Regions from separate parts of the Luteibacter sp. UNCMF366Tsu5.1 genome, predicted to be linked through region 2. Evidence: predicted binding sites of a transcription regulator. Region 2 holds the regulator's gene; each other region holds the start of a gene.
What was found. Region 2 encodes HrcA, which represses chaperone genes, less so after heat shock. Its sites were predicted from a motif close to TTNGCACTCNNNNNNNNNGAGTGCNAA; they were not measured.

Region 1 (2,260 bases), on a different contig from region 2:
AAGTGACGGTGACAGTGGATGCAGGAAGATTCGCGAGTCAGTTGAGTAATCGTGTGCCAGAGAGCCGGGAAGCCGAGTGGGCGGCAACCATGGCCCATGAGGGCAGTCACGGCCTGGCGCAGCGAGCGTCGACGATACAGGGTCGGGATGCAGTGTTTTCGGATGAGCAGAATGCTTACCGTACTCAAGGCACCGTGAATCAGGGTTTGGGAATTTCGTCGATATACGGAATCTGGACGCAAGGAGATTCTTCGGTCGACGAAGAAACCATTTCGACTTATGCGGAGAAGAGCGCAGAGAATTGGTGCAATGCAGGTGGGAAATGCTGAAGCCTTGGTTGCCTTATCTCATCGGGCTGGCGTTTGCGACTGCTGCCAATGTCGGTTTTGCCTCGCAAGTGACGGTGGTCGCCTCCATATGCGATATCGTGCACTCCCCTGAGAAATACGACGATCGGCGCGTCTCGTTTCGATCCCATGTAGAAAGCGATGGCGTGCATGGGGCTTATCTGGCGGAGCCTGAGTGCGACAAGGGCATCACGTTGGAGAGCGGCGGGAGAGCAGACTGGACTGACTTGAACCGGATCATGGATACGATCGGTACCGTCGGGACGGCAAGGAAGTCTGTCGAGGCGTCCTGGGTCGGGGTGGTCCACGTGAAGGGGCCCGTCATCTCGTTCTCGGCGGACGGCATAAGCGACGTCACTTACAAGCTGTCGGACGGTTTACGGCGCAGGGCCAAATAGGGCTCCTCATCGCTGCAGAACAGGAGCGTGCTGTCCGCCCACCGCGGCTTCATAGGCTGCGGCCACTTCGCCAAGGCCAACGCATATCTCGAATCCCGCGGCGAGCCGCCGATCGACTGGTCGCTGCCGCCCCGACCGGCCCTGCAGGTGTAGGAGCGCGCCGTGCGCGCGACATCTCTTCGCCGGGCCTGGGGGCTGGCGCGCGAGCGTGCGAACCGGGGCGAGAAGCTGTCGCGCGCAGGGTGCGCTCCTACGGCGAAGGTTTTAGGCATTGCGAACAACGGGTTGCGTTGCCGGCCATCAGCCGTGGACGCCCCGGACCGTACCGGACATGAACCAGCCTTACCCAGCGCTGGACATGCCTGACCTATTTCTGTACCATTGCGTACAGTTAACCGATGAACTTCGGGCCGACTTAGCACTCTCATCCCGGGACTGCTAATCTGCGTACAAGACTTTCAGGAGGTTCCACACATGTCACAAGCCCTCGCCACCCGTAACTACGGGCTACCGAGCGTCGTCGGCAGTCTGGATTCCTATATCTCGGCGGTCCATCGCATTCCGGTGCTCAGCCTTGACGAGGAGCAGTCGCTCGCGCGCCGCTTCCATGAGGAAGCCGACCTCGACGCCGCCAAGCAACTGGTGATGTCGCATCTGCGTTTCGTGGTCCATGTGGCTCGCGGATATAACGGCTACGGCCTGCAGCTTTCCGACCTCATCCAGGAAGGCAACATCGGCCTGATGAAGGCGGTGAAGCGCTTCGACCCGGACCAGGGCGTTCGTCTGGTCAGCTTCGCGGTGCACTGGATCCGTGCCGAAATGCACGAATTCATCCTGCGCAACTGGCGCATCGTGAAGGTCGCTACCACCAAGGCGCAGCGCAAGCTGTTCTTCAACCTGCGCAAGAGCAAGAAGCGTCTGGGCTGGATGAACGCAGAAGAGGTGCGCGTCGTGGCGAATGACCTGGGCGTGCCCGAGGCCACCGTCCGCGAGATGGAGTCCCGCTTGTCGGGACGCGACGTGGGCTTCGAAGCCCCGGCTGACGCCGACGACGACGAGAAGCCGGCACCGGCCGCGTTCCTGGTCGACGAGGGCGCGGACCCGTACGACAACCTCGCCGAGGAAGACGCGAGCAACAACCAGATGGGCGCGCTGTCCTCGGCGCTCGGCAATCTGGATGACCGTTCGCGTGACATCATCCAGCGCCGCTGGTTGGCCGAGGACAACAAGGCCACGCTGCAGGATCTTGCGGACGAGTACGGCGTTTCCGCCGAGCGCATCCGCCAGATCGAGGCGAATGCGATGAAGAAGATGCGGGTTGCCATCGCGGCCTGATCCATCGGCGGCGTAAGATTCGGAACGGCCCCCTCGGGGGCCGTTTTCCGTTGTCACCATGCAGGAGTCCAAACTGATGCTCAGGGCCCTGGTCATCGAAGACGATGAGGTCACCGCTCGCGACATCGTCGCGGAGCTGGGTGCGCACGGTCTCACGGCCGACTGGGTCGCGAATGGCCG
Region 2 (2,260 bases):
ATTGATTCAATGCCTGGTGAGACGCCCCGGCGGCCTCGAGACCGCACCGCACGGGGTTTTCGTTCAGTTGTCGCGCACCACGGCGACGAGCGCCGGACGCAGCAGACGATCGTTGAGCACGAAGCCCTTCTGCACCACGGCCACGACGGTGCCCGGCGCATGCTCGTTCGACTCGACCGAGCTGATGGCCTGGTGGTGGTCCGGGTTGAACGGCTGGTGCAGCGGGTCGACCACGCTCAGGCCGTTGGCCTGGGTGACCTTCTCCAACTGCTTGAGCGTGAGTTCGAGGCCTTCGCGCAAGGTCTTCGCGTCGGCCGATTCATTGGCCAAGCCCAGAACGATGCCGTCGTAGACCGGGAGCAGGTCGCCGAGCAACTTTTCGTTGGCGAAACGGCGAGCCTGATCGAGGTCACGCTGCAGGCGGCGGCGCTGGTTCTCAATTTCGGCGCGCTCGCGCAGCACCGTCTCGCGCGCCTGCGCCAGCTCGTTCTCGAGGGCGCCCAGCTTCGCGGTAAGGGCGTCGAGGTCGGCGTTCACGCCGTGCTCCGCCGTACCATCCTGCGCCGGATCCGGCACATGGGGATCGTTGTTCTGCATGCTTGCTCCAAATGTCAGCCAACCGGCCCGCTCGATCGAGGGGCCGAACATTCGCGGGAAATTAGTAAACCCGCCTCCCGGGGCGGTTTATGAGGTCGCCGCGGCGCGATTCAAGGCGTCGCTGAGCAATCCGGCCGTGGCTTGGACCACGGGGATCACCCGCTCATATGCCATACGCGTCGGTCCAATAACTCCGACAGCGCCGAGCATGCGGCCGTTGGTGCCGTAGGTGGCGGTGACGATGCTGCAGCCGTCCAGGGCCGAGAATCCGGATTCCTCTCCGATGAACAGGCGCACGCCGGGCGCCTTGACGCACATTTCCATCAACTGCAGCAGATCGCGCTTCTGCTGGAAGGCGTCGAAGAGGTCGCGCAGCCGGTCGATATCGGCCAGTTCGGCGTACCCCATGAGGTTGGTCTGGCCGCTGACCAGCACGTCGTCGGCGTCCTCGTCCGGGGCGAACGAAGCCGTGGCCAGTTCCACCACGCTGGCAAGCATGCGATTGAGTTCGCCGCCTGCCTCGCGCAATTCGCTGGCAAGGTGCGCGCGGATGTCCGCCAGCCGGAAGCCGGCGAACTGCGCGTTGAGGTAATTGGCCGCCTGCTCCAGTTCGCTGGCGCCGATCGGACGCGCAAGCTGGATCACCCTGTTCTGCACCTGGTTGTCCGAGAACACCAGGATCACCAGCACGCGGGCGTCCGGCAGGGAAACGAAGTCGATATGGCGCAGCGGGAAATCGCCCTGGCGTGGCACGGTGACCACGCCAGCGAAATGCGTCATCGCCGAAAGCAGGTTCGAGACGTTGCCCAGGAGATCGCGCGTGGTGGTCTGGTGCGGTGGCAGGCTGCCCTGCAGGCGCGCCATCTCGTCGCGTGGCAGCGGCTTGAGTTCGAGCAGGCTGTCCACGAAAAGACGCAGGCCACGCGGCGTAGGCACCCGACCGGCCGAGGTATGCGGCGATGCGACCAGCCCGGCCTCCTCGAGGTCCGCCATGATGTTCCGGATGGTGGCTGGGCTCACTTCCAGACCCGACGAACGCGCCAGCGTGCGTGAGCCGACCGGCTCGCCATCCGAAAGGTATTGGGAAATCAGGGTCCGCAGCAGCCGGCGCGCGCGAGCATCGATGTCGTGACCGGTAAACGGATTCATGCGCCTGACTGGATGAAGAAAGGGGTCGGTTGCTGCCGCTATCAATAAGGTCTTGCCGCCCCGCTTGCAAGTCTCGGCTCCTGCGACTCCGCTCCCGCTACAATCGCGGCGTTTCCCTCCGCCACGTCGGTGCCCATGCTCACCTCGCTCTACGTCCGCCAGTTCGCCGTCGTCGAAGAAGCCGAGGTCGCCTTCGGCCCCGGCCTCACCGTGGTCAGCGGCGAGACCGGTGCGGGCAAGTCGCTGCTGGTGGATGCGCTGATGCTCCTGGCCGGCGCCCGCGCCGACAGCGGCATGGTGCGCGCCGGTTCCGATCGTGCCGAACTCGCCGCCGAGTTCGATCTGGCCGGCTTGCCGGAAGCCACCGCCTGGCTGCGCCAGGAGGAACTGGACGACGGCGAGACCTGCCAATTGCGCCGCGTGATCCGCACCGAGGGCAGCTCACGCGGCTGGATCAACGGGCGCCCGGCCAGCCTCGCGCAGATGTCGGCCCTGGCCGCGTTGATCGTGGAGA
Region 3 (2,260 bases), on a different contig from region 2:
TGACCAGGGCCTCGAAGCGGAACGCCTGATCAGCCGGCAGCGGCTGGGCTTCCACGCCAGGTGTAGAGGCGGGCGCACCGAGCAGTGCAGCACCCGAGGCAGCCGGTGCGGCGGGGGCGGGCGAGGGCGAGCGGATGGTGGACGCCCCACCGATCGTGAGCTTCAGGTGCTCGGTGTTCGGCGGGTAGCAGATCTTGGGCTCCACCTCGTGGCAGCCCTGGTACTGCACGTCCAGCGCCAGCGTCTTGGTGCCTGCGTCGGCCAGCGTGTAGGGCACGCTGGCCTCGATATCGCCGTGGTAGATCTCGACGTCGCCGAGGTACTCGTCGTGTTTCTTGAGGCCATCGGGAAGCGTCGGTTGGCCCAGCGTCACGCCCGGATCGGCGGCCTTGATCTTGATCCGCCCCCGGTAGAGGTAATAGTCGGGGGCAATCCGCCAGTGCAGTTTCACCATCCCTGGCTGGCTCGCATCGGAGGTGAGCCGGAAGGCCTGGGTGACCGGCAGCAGGTCGCCATCGTCCTGCGCGAGCGAGGGAAGGGCGACGGCCAACAGACCGAGGCCAGCGACCAGGTTCCGCACGAGGCGGGCAAACGACGTCATGGCGACTCCATGGATCGACGCGGTGACGAACCGCGGTGGGCGTCGGTCATTATGACCGGGCGGTTCCGTATTGGCTTGCAAGGACCGAGGTCTCCAGCCAGCGGAGATACGGCGCGTGGGCCGCCGCGATGGTCAGCGCGACGATCTCCGGCACCTCGTACGGGTGGTGCGCGGCGACGAAGGCTTCAACGGCCGCGAAGGACTCGCGGACCGTCTTCACCAGCAGGAGGTCTTCGGCGTCGGTGACCACCTTGCCCTCCCAGCGGTAGGTGGACCGCATGCCGGGCAGGTGGTTCACGCAGGCGGCGAGGCCGGCCTCGACAAGGCCGCTGGCGAGCGCGGCCGGCACGTCGCCGGGCGGGCAGGCAATGAGAATGACGATGGCTTCGGACATGCCGCCCATTGTGGGCGGGACATGGGCGAAGCACCAATGTTGTACCCGCCCCCTTGAACGGTTTCGTCGGCGGCACCATTGGTGGGGCACGCCCAAGGCCCTTCCGATGAAGGGAGTGCTTTGGCTAGAATTCTGGCACTCACCTGGGCCAAGTGCTAACAAGGTGGACCAAATCCTTTGTCTGTCAATCACATGGTTGGAGAAGTCATGAGCAAACTGCGCCCGCTGCACGATCGCGTCATCGTCAAGCGTCTTGAGGAAGAGCGTGTTTCCGCCGGTGGCATCGTCATCCCGGACAGCGCCACCGAAAAGCCCACCCGCGGCAAGGTCATCGCTGCCGGTACCGGCCTGCTGCTTGCCAGCGGTCAGCTCCGCCCGATGGGTGTGAAGGAAGGCGACGTGGTCCTGTTCGGCAAGTACGCCGGCCAGGAGATCAAGGTCGACGGCGAAGAGCTGGTCTTCCTGAAGGAAGACGACATCGTGGCGGTTCTGGAGGGCTGATCTTCGCGGCTCCCCTTTGGGTAGTCAGTCGCAAGATTAAGAACCCCTTTCCTTATTTCAAAAATTTTTGAGGCAAAAATTTTTATGGCAGCTAAAGAAGTCCGTTTCGGCGAAGACGTACGCGCTCGCATGCTGAAGGGTGTCAACACCCTCGCGAACGCCGTCAAGGTTACCCTGGGCCCGAAGGGCCGCAATGTCGTGCTCGAGAAGAGCTTCGGCGCCCCGACCGTCACCAAGGACGGCGTCTCGGTCGCGAAGGAAATCGAACTCGCCGACAAGTACGAGAACATCGGCGCGCAGATCGTGAAGGAAGCCGCTTCCAAGACGTCCGATGTCGCGGGTGACGGCACCACGACCGCGACCGTGCTGGCCCAGGCGTTCATCCAGGAAGGCCTCAAGGCCGTGGCCGCCGGTATCAATCCGATGGATCTGAAGCGCGGTATCGACCAGGCCGTCACGGCCGCCGTCGGCGAGCTGAAGAGCCTCTCCAACCCGACCGCCGACGACAAGGCGATCGCCCAGGTCGGCACCATCTCGGCCAACTCCGATGCCGACATCGGCGACATCATCGCCAACGCGATGAAGAAGGTCGGCAAGGAAGGCGTCATCACGGTCGAGGAAGGCTCGGGCCTCGAGAACGAGCTCGACGTCGTCGAGGGTATGCAGTTCGACCGCGGCTACCTGTCGCCGTACTTCATCAACAACCAGCAGTCGCAGCAGGTTGAATTGGACGACCCGTTCATCCTCATCCACGACAAGAAGAT

Region 1: rpoH (RNA polymerase sigma factor RpoH) is a predicted target of HrcA. The motif match lies at 1,161-1,187, and genes of this name have one in related genera.
Region 3: BT115_RS16605 (co-chaperone GroES) is a predicted target of HrcA. The motif match lies at 1,128-1,154, and genes of this name have one in related genera.

Annotation. Positions count from the first base shown of each region.
Region 1 covers NZ_FPIS01000002.1:52,922-55,181, forward strand. The annotation lists gene BT115_RS09445 (RHS repeat-associated core domain-containing protein) at 1-329, shown strand, start outside; gene BT115_RS09450 (hypothetical protein) at 323-745, shown strand; partial or broken gene BT115_RS18920 (uracil-DNA glycosylase) at 764-898, shown strand; gene rpoH (RNA polymerase sigma factor RpoH) at 1,220-2,080, shown strand; gene BT115_RS09460 (response regulator transcription factor) at 2,157-2,260, shown strand, end outside.
Region 2 covers NZ_FPIS01000001.1:905,954-908,213, forward strand. The annotation lists gene grpE (nucleotide exchange factor GrpE) at 64-597, opposite strand; gene hrcA (heat-inducible transcriptional repressor HrcA) at 685-1,746, opposite strand; gene recN (DNA repair protein RecN) at 1,882-2,260, shown strand, end outside.
Region 3 covers NZ_FPIS01000004.1:75,418-77,677, reverse strand. The annotation lists gene BT115_RS16615 (protein-disulfide reductase DsbD family protein) at 1-601, opposite strand, end outside; gene cutA (divalent-cation tolerance protein CutA) at 651-995, opposite strand; gene BT115_RS16605 (co-chaperone GroES) at 1,203-1,496, shown strand; gene groL (chaperonin GroEL) at 1,581-2,260, shown strand, end outside.